Linked DNA regions of Hymenobacter swuensis DY53. The protein of the gene in region 1 interacts with the protein of each later gene in a pairwise test. Links are inferred from orthologs where the notes say so. Each region holds a gene or a part of one and is shown in the gene's direction. Other genes may lie near its edges. The genes, in order: HSW_RS07185 and mtgA.

Region 1 (4,461 bases):
GAGCCGACGCCCCCGCCGGCCCCCAAGCCACCACGGGCGGCGCGGCCGGCCGCGCAACCGCGCGTAGCCGCTTCCTGGAGCGTATTTACGCTGCTGGAGCGCGTGACCCGGGTAGATGGCCTGTTCCGGGAGGGGCTGCCGGTCCGGTTCCTGCCGCACCTGCTGTTCATCATGTTCCTGACGCTGGTATATATCGGCAATACGCATTACGCCACCCGGATGAACCGCAGCATTCAAAAGCTGAAGCTGGAAACCGAGGACCTGCGGGCCGATTACACTACCCTGTCGTCGGATTACATGGAAGCCAGCAAGCAAAGCGAAGTAGCCCGCAAAGTGGCCGCCTATGGCTTAGTGGAAAGCTCCTCGCCGCCCTTCCGCATCACGGTGCCGGCCGGCCATATTGATGAGGCCAAACTGGAGGAAGTGCCGCTGCTGACTGCCGACTCCGTAATAGCCATGACGGCCCGCGCCAAAGCCGACTCCGTGCGCCGCGCCGCCGAGCGGGTAACCACCGACAGCAACGCCGCTGTCACCGAAGCCGCCCCGCCCGCGCCCATCGACGTGGACGTAATCGAACCCGCAACGCCCGAACCTTCTTCCAATCGTTCAGCCCCCCGCCGCAATGAAAGGAAACGTTAAAAAAAGTATTGTTACCCGCATCCGGCTGGCGTTTCTGGGCGTCTGCCTGTTCTCGGTGGCCATCGTCTGGAAAATCACCCAGGTGCAGTTCAACGAAGGGGCCCGCTGGCGCGCCCTGGAGCAGGAGCGGCGCGTGGTGTACCAGCCCGTATTTGCCACCCGTGGCAACATCTTTGCCTCCGATGGCCGCAGCATCATGGCTACCTCGCTGCCTTTCTACCGGGTGGCCTGGGACCCGAGTGTGGTGAACGACGCGCTGTTCAGTCAGAAAAAAGACTCCCTGGCGCTGTTGTTGTCACGCTTTTTCGGCGACCGGAGCACGCAGGAGTACCTGCGCCGCCTGAAAAATGCCAAGAGCGGCAAAGTGCGCTACCTGCGGCTGAACTCCCGCCAGATCAACTTCCAGGAGAAGAAGGAGCTGGCCCAGTGGCCCATTTTCCGGGCAGGTAAGAACAAGGGCGGCGTCATCTTCGAGAAGGTAGATAAGCGGTTCCGGCCCTTCGGCGGGCTGGCCCAGCGCACCATTGGCTTCGTGAACGAGGACAAGAACGGGGCGGGCCTGGAGTTTACCTTCAACCGCCACCTGGCCGGCAAAGACGGGGAGGCCCTGTTTGAGCGGGTACCCGGCGGCAACAAGCCCATCTACGACGGCACCGAGGTGAAGCCCCAGCCCGGCTTCGACATCAAAACCACCCTCGACATCAACCTGCAGGACGTGGCCGAAAACGCGCTGTACAAGTCATTGGTGGACAACGACGCGCAGTACGGCTGCGTAATTCTGATGGAGGTGAAAACCGGCGAAATCCGGGCTGTGGCCAACCTGGGCAAGGTGGCCGAGGGCGTGTACCGCGAGGATTACAACTACGCCATTGCCGACCAGGGCCGCACCGAGCCGGGCTCCACGTTCAAGCTGGCCTCTATGATGGCGTTGTTCGAGGATAACCCCGAACTGGAGCTGACCGATACCGTAAATACTGGCAACACCGGCATGATGAAAATTGCCGGGGCCGTGAAAACCGACACCCACCCCAACGGCCGCATTCCCATCCAGAAGGTGATTGAGCAGTCGTCGAACATCGGGGTGGCCAAGCTCATCAACGACCACTTCTTCTCCAAGCCCGAGAAGTACACCGACTACCTGAAAACCTTCGGGCTGGACAAGCCCCTGGGCTTCCAGATGGCCGGCGAGGCCCGCCCCTACATCAAGGACCCGCGTGACCGGAGCTGGAGCCGCACCTCCCTGTCCACCATGAGCATCGGCTATGAGTTGAAGCTGGCCCCGCTGCAGACACTGGCCTTCTACAACGCCATTGCCAACAACGGCGTCAAGATCGAGCCCATCATCGTGCGCGAAATCCGTCAGGCCGACAAGGTGCTGGAAAGCTACGAGGCCCGGGTGCTCAACCCCAAAATCTGCTCCGAAAGCACCCTGCTCAAGATGCAGTCGATGCTGAAAGGGGTGGTGCTGAACGGCTCGGCCCGGGGCATCCGCACCGATGGCTACTCCATTGCGGGCAAAACGGGCACCGCCTGGAAGTTCAAGAACGGCCACTACACCCGCATGTACTCCACCAGCTTCTGCGGCTATTTCCCGGCCGATGAGCCCAAGTACAGCTGCATCGTGGTGATTGACTCGCCCCGGCGCGGCCGTATCTATGGCGGCACGGTGGCAGCCCCGGTGTTCCGCGAGGTAGCCGACAAAGCTATGGCCCGCGACGCGGCCAGTCTGCGGCCGTTGCTGGCCCGGGTCCCCTTGGCAAAGTCGCGGGTGCCGTTTGTACAGGCTGGTATGCAGGACGAATTGTCATTGGTATTCACGCAGCTGGGCGTAAGCCACAACGGCGTAACCGGCACCGACGACTGGGTGCGCACCAAAGCCGATTCCGAATCGGCCTCATTGGCCCTGAAGCCGATGGCCGTGCGCCCCGGCCGGGTGCCCAACGTGCAGGGCCTGACCCTGCGCGACGCGCTGTTCCTGCTGGAAAATCGGGGCCTGCGGGTGCGTTCCTACGGAACAGGCCGGGTGAAAACCCAGTCGGTAGCGGCCGGCACCACGGCCCGGCGCGGCACCACCGTAGTGCTCCAGATGGAGCCCATCGGCGGCACGCCCGCCCCTGTGGTCCTGCCTACACCCGCGGCAGACCCAGCTACCGAAGCGCGGACACCCCGCACGGCGGCAGAGCCTTCAACAGACGCCAAACGAGCTGCCAACGCCGCCAGAAAACCTACAACTGCGCCTAAGAAAGCCACGGCTGCCGTGAAGCTTGTCACTCGTCCCAAAGCCTGATGAATTGCCGGTTGGTAGTAGTAAGTAGTCTGCTACTCCTTGCTGCCTATTTCTCACTGCACCTTACTTATTGACCTTCCCTCAGCCTTGAACCCCTCCGCTATTTCTCTTTCTGCACTGCTGCCAGCCGTAACCGTGCGCGGCCAGCATGGTCCGGCCGACGTTTTCGTAACCAGCCTCACCCTCGATTCGCGGCAGGCGGGCCCCGGTACGGTATTTTTTGCGTTGCGCGGCACCGCTGCCGATGGGCATCAGTTCATCGCCAAAGCAGTGGAGCAGGGCGCTGCGGTTATTGTGTGCGAGGAGTTGCCCGCCGAGCTGAATCCTGCCACCACTCACGTACAAGTGCCTGATTCGGCGGAAGCTATGGCCAGCATGGCGGCCGAGTTCTACGGCCACCCCTCGCGCCAGTTGCAGCTGGTAGGCATTACGGGCACCAACGGCAAAACCACCTGCGCCACCATGCTGCACAAGCTGTTCCGGGAGCTGGGCTACCATTGCGGGCTGCTGAGCACGGTGCAGAATCAGATTGATGAGGAAGTTATTCCCAGCACCCATACCACGCCCGACGCCATCCGGCTGAACGAGCTGCTGGCCCGCATGGTGAAAGCCGGCTGCACCCACGTATTTATGGAGGTGAGCAGCCACGCCGTGGTGCAGCATCGCATTACGGGCCTGCACTTCGCGGGCGGCATCTTCACCAACCTTACCCATGACCACCTCGATTATCACGGCACCTTCGATGCGTATTTGAAGGCCAAAAAGGGCTTTTTCGACCAGCTGCCGAAGTCGGCCTTCGCCCTCACCAACGCCGACGACAAGCGCGGCCCGGTGATGCTGCAGAACGTACCGGGCCGCCGCGAAGCCTATTCTATGCGCGGCAACGGTGCGTTCCGGGGCAAGCTCATCGAAAATGCCGTGCACGGTCTGCACCTGGAGGTAGACGGCCGCGAGGTGCAGTTTCGCCTGATCGGGGTGTTCAATGCCTACAATCTGCTGGCTATTTACGGGGCGGCGGTGCTACTGGGTGAGGACCCCACGGAGGTACTCACAGTGCTGTCGGGCCTGACCTCGGCCCCCGGCCGTTTCGAGCCGGTGGTATCAGAGAAGGCGCGCATCACGGGCATTGTGGACTACGCCCATACGCCCGACGCGCTGGAAAACGTGCTCCAGACCATTGCCGACATCCGCCAGCACAGCCAGCAGGTAATTACAGTGGTGGGCTGCGGCGGCAACCGCGACGGGGCCAAGCGGCCTATCATGGCCCGTCTGGCGGCCCAGCTTTCCAGCCGCGCCGTACTGACCTCCGACAACCCCCGCTTCGAGGACCCCAACGATATTCTGGCCCAGATGCAGGCCGGCGTGCCCGCCGAAGCGCAGGGGAAAGTCCTGACTATTGCCGACCGGCGCGAGGCCATCAAAACAGCCGTAGCCCTGGCCGGCCCCGGCGATATTGTGTTAGTAGCCGGCAAAGGCCACGAAAACTACCAGGAAATCAAAGGCGTTAAAACCGACTTCGACGATAAGCAGGTGCT
Region 2 (11,841 bases), 1.0 Mb from region 1 along the record:
AGCTAGTGCAAGCCAAGGTCATCAGTCCCCAAAAAGCAGCACGAGGTAAAAGCGTGGGAACAGTTTTTCTGGTCAAGTGGTTGAGCATCGCAAGGTTAATTGACGCGAAAGTACTATTTTTGGCTAGCCCAAAGCCCAGCCGCTTCGCAAGCTACTTCCATTTTCTTCGCCCCGACTACTTTAGCCGATGACGAATCTGCCGACTTTCACCGCCGGTCTTTTCCTGACGTGTTTTTCCTGGTTTGCGCCAGCTAGTGCCGCGCCTGTTGCTGCCTTTGCAAGCCCGGTAGTGGAGGAAGCTCCAGCCGCCGCCGGGCTGAGTGCTACCGCTCGTATGGCCTACACAGCGGCTTTTGAACAACACGTGGCCCTGACGTATGTTCGGGCTGGCCTGACTGCCGCCGGCGTACCGCTGGATGTATACCGGAAAGCCCTAGTGGGGTTTTACAACTTACAGCAGCAAGGCACCATCAGCAGCACTTGTCACACCATTACCATTGTTGATTTCAGCCGCTCTAGCACCCGGGAACGGCTGTGGGTGGTAGATCTGGCGCAGGGCAGGCTGTTGCACCACACACTAGTAGCGCACGGCAAAAACACCGGTGAAGAATACGCCCAAACGTTTTCGAACCGGGAAGGCTCCGAGATGAGCAGTCTGGGTTTTTACGTAACCGGCCAAACGTATCAGGGCAAGCACGGCCTTTCCCTGAAGCTGCATGGCGTAGATCAGGGCTATAATACGAACGCCCTGGGGCGGGCTGTGGTGGTACACGGTGCTGAATACGTAAGCCAGGAATTCATCCGGCAGCACGGGCGACTGGGGCGCAGCCAGGGCTGTCCGGCTTTGCCCGTGGCCCAGACGCCCGGTATCATTCGCTCCATCAAAGGTGGGACGGTGCTGTTTGCCAACGGCCCAGCCACCTCCGCCTACCGCTCCCAGCTTCTGCTCCTGGATTCTGCATTGCTGGCTTTTGCGCAGAGCAAAGGACTGGTAGCTCGCGCGAGCTAGCTTCGCCTACGTACCAACAGCAGCGGCCCGCCTCTCTGATTGAGAAGCGGGCCGCTGGCATTTCAGGCAGTGAGAAGGTTACGCCCGGTCACTGGTAGTCCGAACCAGGTTGATGCCGGCAAAAAAGAAAATCAAGCCTACCACAAACGGAACCAGCGAGTTCATCTTGCTGAGGCCCAGGCCGCCAATTTGCAGGAAACCCAACGCGGCTATGATGATACCGATAATACCCAGAACGGTCAGGATGCTGCCGAAAGTGCGTTTTTGATTCATAGGGAAAGGGGAGTTGCAGTGGGAAGAAAGGCCCTCCGGGGAGAGAATGGCCGGGATAGGGCCTGATACGTGTACCACTGGATTTTAGGTTTCAACAGGCCAGGCAACCCTACCGAAAGCTGCGCGTTACAAGGCGCAAAGGACGTTTCGTCCGGTTTTCGCACTTTCCCTACTCCCTTCCTTCCAATTAATCATGAGAGGCAACCTACGCTACATAATTGCCCTGGTAATGGCCGCCTTTGCGTTCATTCCCTATTACTGCAATACCCAGAAGAACGAAGTTACGGGCGAAGTCCAGCACGTAGATATGTCGGCTGACCAGGAAATTGCCCTGGGCTTGCAGGCCGCTCCCGAAATGGCCCAGCAATACGGCGGCATTCACCCCGACCAGAAAGCCGGAGCGGCCGTAGAGCGCATCGGCCAGGAAATTGTCCGGTCAACCAAAGCGGGCCAGTCGCCCTACAAATTCCAGTTTCACCTGCTGGCCGATGAAAACACCATTAATGCCTTTGCCTTACCCGGCGGGCAGGTGTTTATTACGGCTGGCTTGCTGAAAAACCTGAAAACCGAAGGGCAAGTGGCCGGCGTACTGGCCCACGAAATCGGCCACGTGGTGGGACGGCACTCGGCCGAGCAAATTGCCAAGTCGCGCCTCACCAGCGGCTTGACCGGAGCCGCTGCCATCGGCCTCTATGACCCCGAGCGGCCCGGTACCGCCGCCAGCGCCGCTGCTGCCGCTATGGTGGGCAAGCTGCTGACCCTGCGCTACGGCCGCGAGGATGAGCTGGAAGCCGACCGCTTGGCCGTGGACTTCACACCGGCTGCCGGCTACGACCCCCGCTCCATGATTCAGGTGATGGAAGTGCTGCAGCAGGCCAACCAGGGCAGTAGTCCGCCTGAGTTCCTGAGCACCCACCCCAACCCGGGCAACCGTATTGAGGAACTGCAGCAGGAAATCAATGCCGATTACCCGCAAGGTTTGCCGGCCAACCTGAAGCCCTAGTCCTGATGCAATTTTTTCCTGTTCCGGAGCCGGCCAAAAGCCGGCTCCGTTCGTTTAGGAAACCACCATCTTTGTACCGTCTACCGCGTATCTGTTCCTCGCATGCTTCCCACCTCCCCTGCGCAGCTTCGGCGGCTCCTGTTCGTGCTTAATCCTGTTTCCGGCGACATTGATAAGTCGGAGTTGGAAGGCTCCATTACTGCTTATTGCACCGAAAGAGGCCGGACGGCGGCATTTTTTCATACCGATGGGGAGGATGATCTGGCTCAGTTGCGCATGCACTTGCATGAGCATACCTACGACGCCGTATTTGCGGCCGGCGGTGATGGAACGGTAAGCCTGGTGGCAGAAGTAGTGAGCAACACGCATCTGCCGCTGGGGATTCTGCCCCTAGGGTCCGGCAACGGCCTGTCGAAAGACCTGGGCATCCCACAGGACCCAGCCGAGGCGCTACGTCTTACCTGGGACTATCAGGTACGCACGCTGGACACATTGCGTGTGGGCGGCAGGTTCTCGGCGCATCTGGCCGATATGGGTTTCAATGCCCTCATTGTGGAACGGTTCGATGCGGGCGACGTGCGCGGGCCGGGGGCCTATGTGCGTATTGCTACGCAGGAATACGCCGCTTACCAGCCCGCTACCTACCGCATTGAAACGGAGCAGGAAACATGGGAAGGCGTGGCATTTATGCTCACCATTGCCAATGCTAATACATTCGGCAGCAACGTTATCATCAACCCCGATAGTCAGCTGGATGATGGGAAGTTTGAAATCTGCCTGATTGCGCCGTTCCCGAATACGGCCGCCCCGGGGCTGCTGTACCGCCTGTACACCAGTGACTTTGACGCTTCAGACTACACGCGCCGGCTGTGCTGTAGCCAGGCCCGCATAAGCGTGCCAGGAGCTACGCAGGTGCTGGTGCAGATTGACGGCGAACCGTATCAGCTGCCCACGCCGGTGGAAGTGGAAATGTACCCGGCCAGCCTGCGGGTGCTGGTGCCTGCTACGGTTTAGCGGCTCAGCAACTGGCCCAGTTGCTGCGGCAGCGGCACTACTGGCGGCGTAGCGGGCGTGGCAGGCTGTAACCGTAGCCGAAACACTTCCGAGGTAGCGCCCGGCTCCAGCGTCCGGAGCCAGGTTTCCTGGCCGGTATAGAAATCGAGGCTAAAAAAACCGATGTGTTCGTGCACAAACGTGGCATTTCCGCCTTTCTGCACAAACGCAGTTTTACTACCCGCGCCACTCACCAAGTAATGCCCGCCGTACCGCTGAAAGTATTGCAGGTTGTGGTCGTGGCCGGCAGCGTAGATGATGTTTGGAAACTCATGCAGAACCCGCAGCAGCCGGCGGCGCATTTTACGGTAGCGGGGGTGGGCCATATCCTCTGCCGCTCCAAACAGCTTACGGTAGAGCGGTAGCAAAGACCCAATGAAAGGCAACGGTACGTAGGCCCGCTTATGTACCGTAGTGAGAGGGAATACGTGCTGTTTGGCTGTGAACTTTCCCCCGTGCAGCGCATTGGAGTACAGCGGATGATGCCCAGCTACCACCACGCGTTGATGCCGGTTGGCGGCCAGCAGCTGCCGGAGCTGCCGAAACGGTTCCTTGGTGTCGGCGGCGGGGCGAGGGCCGCGTTGCACCCACCACTGCGTATTCAGCACGATAAGCAGGATACCATCGGCTAGTTGCAGGGTGACCGGGCCCGGGGCTCCATTAGTTGGCAGATAATGGGCCGTGGGCAGATGCTCCCGCACATACGCCTCCTGCCGCCGCAGGTATTCCCAGCCATCTGGGCGGCCTTTGTTCCAGTCGTGGTTACCGCTAAGCAGCACTACGTGGCCCTGAAACTGGCGTAGCGTGGCCAATAAAGCATCAAAACGCGCCTCGGCGGCAGCCCGGCCCGGGTGTTCGGGGGCTGGCAGACCAGTGGGGTAAATATTGTCGCCTAGGATAATGACCGTGCCGGCCGCGCCGGTTTCCTGCTGCCACTCCGCCAGCCGGCTCAGGATGGGGTCGGAGCCGTTGGTGGCTACGGCACCCGGGTCGCCGAGCAGGGCTACGCGGTGCCGGGGCGCATCGGCGGGAAGCGGGTGCTGGGGCCAGTCGTTGTGAGCCGGGGCCACGTAGGGCCGGCGGCGGTAGCGCCGTTCCTCCGCAAACCGGCGCAGGAGCCACAGCGTTAGCGCAACAGCCGCAACTGCCAGTGTATACAGGAGCAGAGAAGTTACCGGCACAGGAAGAAGCGGAAGTCCATACTAGCTCTACGAAACAACGCCCGCTGTGGTGCAAACGGTGGATGCCTGCTGTCGGTAAACCAGCTCAGAAAGCTGGGGGCGTGAGGTTTTTGAAATGGCCGTTGAGGCGTACCCGCTCCTTCAGATGCTCCGTTTCCTGCAGCACCGGTAGTATATGTTCTAGGTGAGCCAACATCAGCTGCTGCCGCTCCAGCTCCGATGCGGCTTCCAGTAGCTCGTACTCCTGCTCGGTATTCAGCCCCAGGTGGTGCGCTACGTCGTAAGCCCGGAAGTTTTCCGGCAAATCCAGGAATAGCCGCCGCAGGTTCAGAATATCGTAGAGCTGCTCAATCAATTTTCGGGTTTGCTGGTGCAGGGCCAGGTCGGCGGTGGTATCATCGGGTAGCTCTTCCACGGTAGCCCCGGCGTAGAGCTTGCCCGGCAGCTCGTGAAAAAACTCCCGCACCCGAAACAGCCCTACGGCCCGCGTCCGGATATCCATTTCGCCCGAAGGATAGGTTTTTTCAATATTCAGCAGCCGCATTTCCGTGCCCAGCATGCTTACCCCGCCATTGATGTAGGGCGGAATGCCGAACGTGATGTTGTCCTGCAGACAATCATGCACCAACTGGCGGTAGCGGGGCTCAAAAATGTGCAGGTTGAGTTTCTCGCCGGGAAAAACCACCAGGTTAAGCGGAAAAAGAGCCAGTTGGCGCATTGGGTGGGGTAGAATGCAGAGTGGAAGCGTACTGTAGCTGACGGTTCAAGGTAAGGCTTTACCGCATTACCTCGATGAGTGGTCAACTCAAGGCAAACAAACATGTTTTTACTCCAGTGAGGCCACGGTGAGCAGCCGGACGGATAATAACCGACGAGAAACCAATAAGTGCTGAAACAGCCGCTATTTTTGTGCCGGGCTCTAAGTTGGGGCCGTGTTCAAGGCTAGGCAGCAATTTTGTGAAGGATTACAGGCAAATGGCCCGCCATGCGGGGCGACTCACGCTTCAGGTAGTAGTAGCGCTATTTCTGACCTCAGTGGCGTGGGTGCTGGTGTACCGTTGGGTGAGTCCACCCGCTACCTGGCTTATGCTGGAGCGGCGCGCCCATGCTCCCGTGGGGAAAGGCTACCACGGCATTCGGGAAGACGACCGGCACGTCCGTTACGCTTTCAAAACCCTGGAGGAAGTATCGCCCCAGCTACCGTTGGCCCTGGTGGCCGCCGAGGACCAACGGTTTCTGCTGCACCACGGCTTCGATGGCGACGCGCTGCTGAAGGCGGCTAAGTCTAACATGAGTGGTAAAAAGCAGCTACGCGGCGGCAGTACCATTTCGCAGCAGGTGGCAAAAAACGTGTTCCTGTGGCACGGCCGCAGCTACGTGCGCAAGGCCGCCGAAGCATATTTCACCCTGCTCATTGAGTTGCTCTGGAACAAGCGCCGCATTATGGAGATGTACCTGAACGTGGCCGAAATGGGCGACTGTATTTTTGGGGCCGAGGCCGCTTCGCAGCAATATTTTCACAAATCGGCCAGTAAGCTCACGCCTCAGGAGGCCGCGCTGCTGGCGGGCGTGTTGCCCAACCCATTGCGCTTTCGGGCCAGTAACCCCGGCCCCCAGGCCCGCCTCAAGCAGCGCCGGGTACTGCGCCGGATGCGCCAGCTACGCGGCTCGGTGTACGTGCGTGAGCTAATGAAGGAATAAGCCTGAACTGGCGCGCAGCCAAGTAAAAAGCCCACTTTCATCTGAAAGCGGGCTTTTTACTTGGCTGCGCGCTGAACTCTCGCGTCCTTTGATTTCATGAAACGCCTTTCTGCCTTCCTGTTATGCGTGGGGCTGCTGGCCAGCTGCGCCGCCACGCACCAGCTGACCACTGCCGATACCGCCTCCGCTCGGCGCGACATCCTGCAGGTACTCACCACCCAAACCGCCGCCTGGAACCGGGGCGACGTACCCGGCTACATGCAGGGCTACTGGCAGCATGACTCCCTAGTGTTCATCGGCAAAAGCGGCCTGACATATGGCTGGCAGCGTACCCTGGAGAATTACCGCCGCAGTTACCCCACACCCGCCGCAATGGGTCAGTTGACGTTTAGCAACCTCCGCATTCAACTCCTGGGCGCGGAAGCAGCGCAGGTTGTCGGCCGCTGGCATCTGGCTCGTCCGGTGGCCGGCGACCTGCAGGGGCATTTTCTACTGGTGTTGCGCCGCCTGAATGGCCACTGGGTGGTGGTAGCTGACCATTCGAGCTGAGCATAAGGGGTAGCGGAGTAAGTGTTTTATCAGCACTGCTTGTGCCGACAAAACGACTACTCCGCTACTCCGTTACTTCCTTATGCCATAACCGGCTGGCCGGTGCCTTCGCCATCAAGGCCGTCTTCTTCGGGGGCAGTTTCGTCTTTTTGTTTTTCCTGCTCCACCGCTGGCACGGCTGCCTGGAATACCAGGCCCACTCCGGCCGCGTGCTTGGCCGCCTGCACGGTGTCTTTCACCAGCAACATTTCCACCTTGTCGTTGCGCAGCTCCTCGCGCACCTGTTCAACCAAAGCAGCCCGTTCCGGCAGATTCACGTCGCGGATGTAGATGGCCAGCACTCGGCCGGGGTGGCGGCGCACTACTTCCCGGTAGATGTTGGCGTCTTCCTGGCCCGAGTCGCCGATGAGTACGAAAGGCAGTTTGGGATACGTGAGCAGCAGGTTGTCAATTTCTTTGAGCTTGTGGCCATGATGCTCGGAGGCCGAGCCGGCCTGCTTGCGTTTCAGGGCCATGTCGCGTAGCAGGAGCGGCCCAGGCGGAATATCGTTCAGCTCCAGGAAGTCCTCTAGTAGATCATATAGGTTCCAAGGCGAGCTGCTCACGTAGAAAAACGGGTTGTTGCGCTTCCCGTTGCGCCCCAGCTGTAACTGGCGGTAGAACTCGGCCACGCCTTTGAAGGGTAGGCGGGAGCGGGCATTGCGCAACAGCACGGTCCGGGCCATGCGTAGCAAATCGGTGGCTGAGGTCTGGATGACGGTATCGTCCAGGTCAGAAATGATGCCGTACTCCGCGTCGGGCGGCGGAATAAGGACCATGTTGCGAGTGCGCAGGCCGGCCGGCGTAGGGAAGGGGGCGGGCGACTGGCGCAGCAGCACTTCCACCGGATACCACAGAAAATCTACTGGCTCCGGCAGCACTTTGGGTTCCAGGTTTAGGGTATAGTACCCCTCCTCATCCGAAATGACCGGATGCTCGGAGCCGTCGGCGGGGTGTACGCTCAGCTGGGCCCCGCTGATTTCGTTGCTGTCGAAGCGCCGGTACATGTTCAGCAGATTGTGCCAGCGGGAGTCGTTGGGGTCGGCCTCACTGATGCCCTTGTCAGTGAGCAGACGGCCCTTGATGTAGAGCCGCTCGGGTGTGCCGTAGCTGCGGTAAGGTATCAGCTGCAACGGGTGCAGCAGGCCCAGGCGGGCACGGGTGCGGGTAAACGCCTCATCGGCCCGTTCGGCCCAGCCGTTGAGTTTGTCAAGTAAAGCCATAAAGCGTAAAGAAAGCGGGTTGGCGGAACTCTGCCTACGCAGCCCGCCCGCTTCGGTGTTGCACAGGGGCAGCAAAAGGCAGAGCCTCAGATGCAAAAAAAAGCTCCCGACGACGAATCGGAAGCTTTTTTCAGACAGCGCAAATACGTGCTGTATTCCTTTGAACCAGCCTATAGACTGCCTTTAAGCTCGTTGAAGTCAGCGCTGCCGGCCGTGCGGTTGCGGCAGTTCAGCTGGTCGGCTTTGGTCTGAATATTCTGGATGCGGGAGCCGGGGTCGGGGTGGGTGCTCAGGAATTCGGGCGGGCTCTGTTGGCCATCGTTTTGGGCCTTGATGAAGAAACCGGCCGCGCCGTCGCAGGCGTAGTAGTTGGTGCCGTTGAGGTACTCTACTGAGTACGCGTCGGCTTCATTCTCATAGTCGCGGCTGAATTTAAGCTGGCCCAGACCATTTGCTACTTCCACCAGCGTGTTCTGGTTGTCGCCCAGGATCAGACTCAGCAGTGTGCTGATACCGTACTGGGTTTGGAGCTGGCGGGAAGTGTGGCGCCGGTCGGCGTGGGCAATTTCGTGACCCAGTACGCCGGCCAGCTGGGTTTCGTTGTCGAGGTACTTAATCAGGCCTGAATACACGTAAATGTGGCCGCCGGGCGTGGCAAACGCATTCTGAGTGGCGTCGTCCCGGATGATTTTGACATCCCACGGAAACTCGTTGCGGTATTGCAGCTTGCCGCTATCCAGCACCCGACCAACGATGCGGCCCAGGGCCGCGTAAGCGCGGGGGTTACTGCCGGGTTCCAGCAGCTGACCCTTGGCCCGGAAGGTGGAATCGGTTTGGGCCGCGACCTGCTCACCCAGAGCTTTATCGTCTTCGATGGAGAACAGCAATACCCCGTCGCCGTCTTTGGAGCAGGAAGCAGCACCGCCAAGAGTAAGTGCAAGGCCGGCCAGCAGCCCGGTTTTTTGCAGAAGATTGCGCATCGTACGCCAGGATTTGAGGGTTGTGAAGAAAGGAGAGCAATGCCGGCCCCTAGAAAAAACAATGCCAGAGCCGGCGGCATCCTAACGGCAGCAGGCAAAGCAGTGTTGCACAGCCGGCGGACGGAAGCAGAGCAGGGCCGCTTAGGTAGCGGAGTATCAGCCAAAAAAAACCGCTGCCCGAGCTACCAGCCCAAGCCGAAAGCCGATAAAAAAACGGCCATGTAGCGGCCGGAGCACATAGCCTTCGGCCAGATTCCTGCGTACAGAAAGGCCATTTGGCATCCTTACCAGCCCTGTTTTTTTGCCCACCCATGACTACCGTAGCAGCTACTCCCCGCCCCAAAACCAAGAAAAAACGCCTGGCTCCGCTGGAGGAGGCGCACGAGCTCTATAAAGACCCGGCGCGCCAAGCCGAATTGGCCGGCCTGCGCTACCTCACCGATACCAAGCCCGGCCTCACCCGCCAAGCCACGAAAAGTGGCAGCTTCCGTTACGTATCGGCCAAGGGGGAGCCGGTGGAAGATGAAAAAACGCTGACCCGGATTCAGAGCTTTGTGATTCCGCCGGCCTGGACGGAGGTCTGGATTTCGCCCTCGGCCACCACGCACCTGCAGGTAACCGGCCGCGACGCCAAGGGCCGTAAGCAATACCTCTACCATCCGGCCTGGGACCAGGCCCGGGCCCTCACGAAGTTCAGCCGGCTGCGCGCCTTCGGAGAAAAGCTGGCCGACTTACGGCAGCAGATGGCCAAAGATCTGGCCCGCCCGCAGCTGGATAAGCGCAAGGTGGTGGCCCTGGTACTCACGCTCATGGATCAGTCATTCATCCGCATCGGCAACAGGGAATACGCCAAAAAGAACAAAACCTACGGCCTCACCACGCTGCGCGACAAGCATGTGGCCGTCAGCGGGGCGGACGTACGCTTTAGCTTTGTAGGCAAGAAGGGCGTACCGCACGACCTCACCATTCATGACCGGAAGCTGGCCCGGCTGGTGCAGAAGTGCAAGGAAATTCCCGGTCAGCACTTGTTCCAGTATTATGCCCCCGACGGCCACCGCCAGGAGCTGGAGTCGGGCGACGTGAACGAGTACCTGCACGAGGTAACGGGAATGAGCCTATCGGCCAAGGACTTCCGGACTTGGGGTGGCACCGTGAAAATGGTGGAATGCCTGGAGCGGGTACTGGATGAGGAGCCCGATTTTCCGAAGCCCAAAACCCTGAAGCGGGCTGTGAAGGAGGTTGCCGAAAATCTGGGCAATACACCCAGCGTCTGCTCCAAGTACTACATTCATCCGCAGGTAGTGGAGTTGTTCAACTCCGATAAGCTCATTGACTACCTGCGCCGCCACGACGCCGACCCTTCCGAAAATGACCAGCTAACCCCCACCGAGCACATGGTGCTGGAAATGCTGGCAGAGCTGGAAGGGAAGTAAAACCGAGCATCAGCAATTAAAAACCGGGTTGATCGACCTCACTACCTGCGACGTTAATCAACCCGGTTTTTAATTGCTGATGCTCGGTTTTCTTGTGCCCTCTACCGTCCCGAGCCGTCCCGATCAAAGGCGTGGGAGAGGACGCTGTGAGCGGTGCGGTCTTTGGTTTCGGGGCCGGGTTCCAGCACGTTGTTGCGGCTGGTATCAAAGAAGCGGGTGCGTTTGCGCAGGCCCGCCACCCGCGACGAATCCTGCAGCAGATCTTCACCGGGGCCACCATACACTTCCACAAACGGGGAGCGGCGCACCTCTCCGGAAACCACAAATTCATCCTTCCCCTGCAACCCATGCAGCCGAACGGTATGGGTGTAAGCCGGGTTGAAGCTACGCTGGTAGAGCAACGACGCGGCCGGATCCTTTTTGCGCAGCGGCAGCGCGTACACCGATACCACCGTGGCTGTGTCGTTGAGGCGTTGTACCACAAACCGTTCAGCTTCATCGGTGCCGGCTACCAATACCTCCCGGGCTTTGAGCCGATAGAATTCCTCCGTCGCCTTGGGCAGCGTGGTCCGCCGGGCTTTCAGTGTGGCTATCATGCGCGGGCCTTCCAACTGATACACTTCCCGGGGCAGGCCCTGGCGTACGGCCTGCTCAATTACCGCGTCAGTGAGCTGCAACTGCAGCTCATGCGCGGTACGCAGGTACGTGGCGCGGGGCACGGCGGCCAGGGCGCGCTCATCCATGAAAGCGGCGTTGCGGGTGTAGCCCTCAATGCTTTCGTAGTGGAGCCTGAAGGTGCGGAATTTGGCCACCAGCTTGCTCACCAGCCAGGAAAGCACGCCGTCATCGAAGCGAAAGAAAACCTGGTCCCGATCCTGGGGCACAGGTTTCCAGAGGACGCGGCCGGTGGGTTGGGTGTAAGCTGCCCAGCTCCATTGGCCCTCGTGCCGGTCCCAGTCGCCCAGCCACAGGTCGAGCAGGCGAGCCCGGATATAAGCGTCGCCATCCAGCACATGTTTTGCCGACGCATAACGCTCCGCCAGCACGTCATCCGATTCTTCTAAGTCCTGGGCACCGGCTACGGGGCCGGTAATGTTCTGCTTACCTTCAAACTTCTCCTCCAGCAGCACCACTTTGCCCCGGAACCGCTCGGAGGCTTCTTCGAGGCCGTTTTCATCGGGCCGCACGTAAAAAGCCCGGGGTGTAGTATGTGGCACGCCGGCAGCTTCGGCCAATGCGGGAACTACCAGCGCGCCGTAGGGCATTCCGGCCGATGTGGCATCACGCACCGTAGTCAGGATAAAGCCCTGGCGAAGTGCCTTGGGAAGCGTGCGGTACGGGTCCTTGTCGATGCTGCGCAGGGCGTAGCTCCGGCCATCGGCTCCTACCACCGTCAT

What was found.
Region 2: the proteins of HSW_RS07185 (region 1) and mtgA interact in binary tests that used the Escherichia coli proteins (3 or more experiments, as listed by UniProt). The link is inferred for Hymenobacter swuensis DY53 from one-to-one orthologs.

What each region holds. Positions count from the first base shown.
Region 1 is NZ_CP007145.1:1,328,395-1,332,855, forward strand. What follows is about bases 223-3,274. They hold HSW_RS07185 (penicillin-binding protein), read left to right. Parts: upstream 223-622; coding sequence 623-2,926; downstream 2,927-3,274. Other genes in these bases: HSW_RS24725 (FtsL-like putative cell division protein), read left to right, coding at 223-639; HSW_RS07190 (UDP-N-acetylmuramoyl-L-alanyl-D-glutamate--2,6-diaminopimelate ligase), read left to right, coding at 3,029-3,274. Outside these bases: more of HSW_RS24725, read left to right, coding at 1-222; more of HSW_RS07190, read left to right, coding at 3,275-4,461. UniProt on the Escherichia coli protein: Essential cell division protein that catalyzes cross-linking of the peptidoglycan cell wall at the division septum. Required for localization of FtsN.
Region 2 is NZ_CP007145.1:2,365,217-2,377,057, forward strand. Bases 4,466-7,357 are described here. They hold mtgA (monofunctional biosynthetic peptidoglycan transglycosylase), read left to right. Parts: upstream 4,466-5,494; coding sequence 5,495-6,220; downstream 6,221-7,357. Other genes in these bases: HSW_RS11445 (metallophosphoesterase), read right to left, coding at 4,466-4,519; HSW_RS11450 (LON peptidase substrate-binding domain-containing protein), read right to left, coding at 4,605-5,237; HSW_RS11460 (YybH family protein), read left to right, coding at 6,317-6,769; HSW_RS11465 (App1 family protein), read right to left, coding at 6,850-7,357. In the rest of the region: HSW_RS11420 (hypothetical protein), read right to left, coding at 1-22; HSW_RS11425 (murein L,D-transpeptidase catalytic domain family protein), read left to right, coding at 188-1,009; HSW_RS11430 (hypothetical protein), read right to left, coding at 1,088-1,282; HSW_RS11435 (M48 family metallopeptidase), read left to right, coding at 1,476-2,285; HSW_RS11440 (diacylglycerol/lipid kinase family protein), read left to right, coding at 2,388-3,299; more of HSW_RS11445, read right to left, coding at 3,296-4,465; more of HSW_RS11465, read right to left, coding at 7,358-8,031; HSW_RS11470 (M48 family metalloprotease), read right to left, coding at 8,202-9,011; HSW_RS11480 (DNA topoisomerase IB), read left to right, coding at 9,323-10,444; HSW_RS11485 (hypothetical protein), read right to left, coding at 10,546-11,841. UniProt on the Escherichia coli protein: Peptidoglycan polymerase that catalyzes glycan chain elongation from lipid-linked precursors. May play a role in peptidoglycan assembly during cell division in collaboration with other cell division proteins.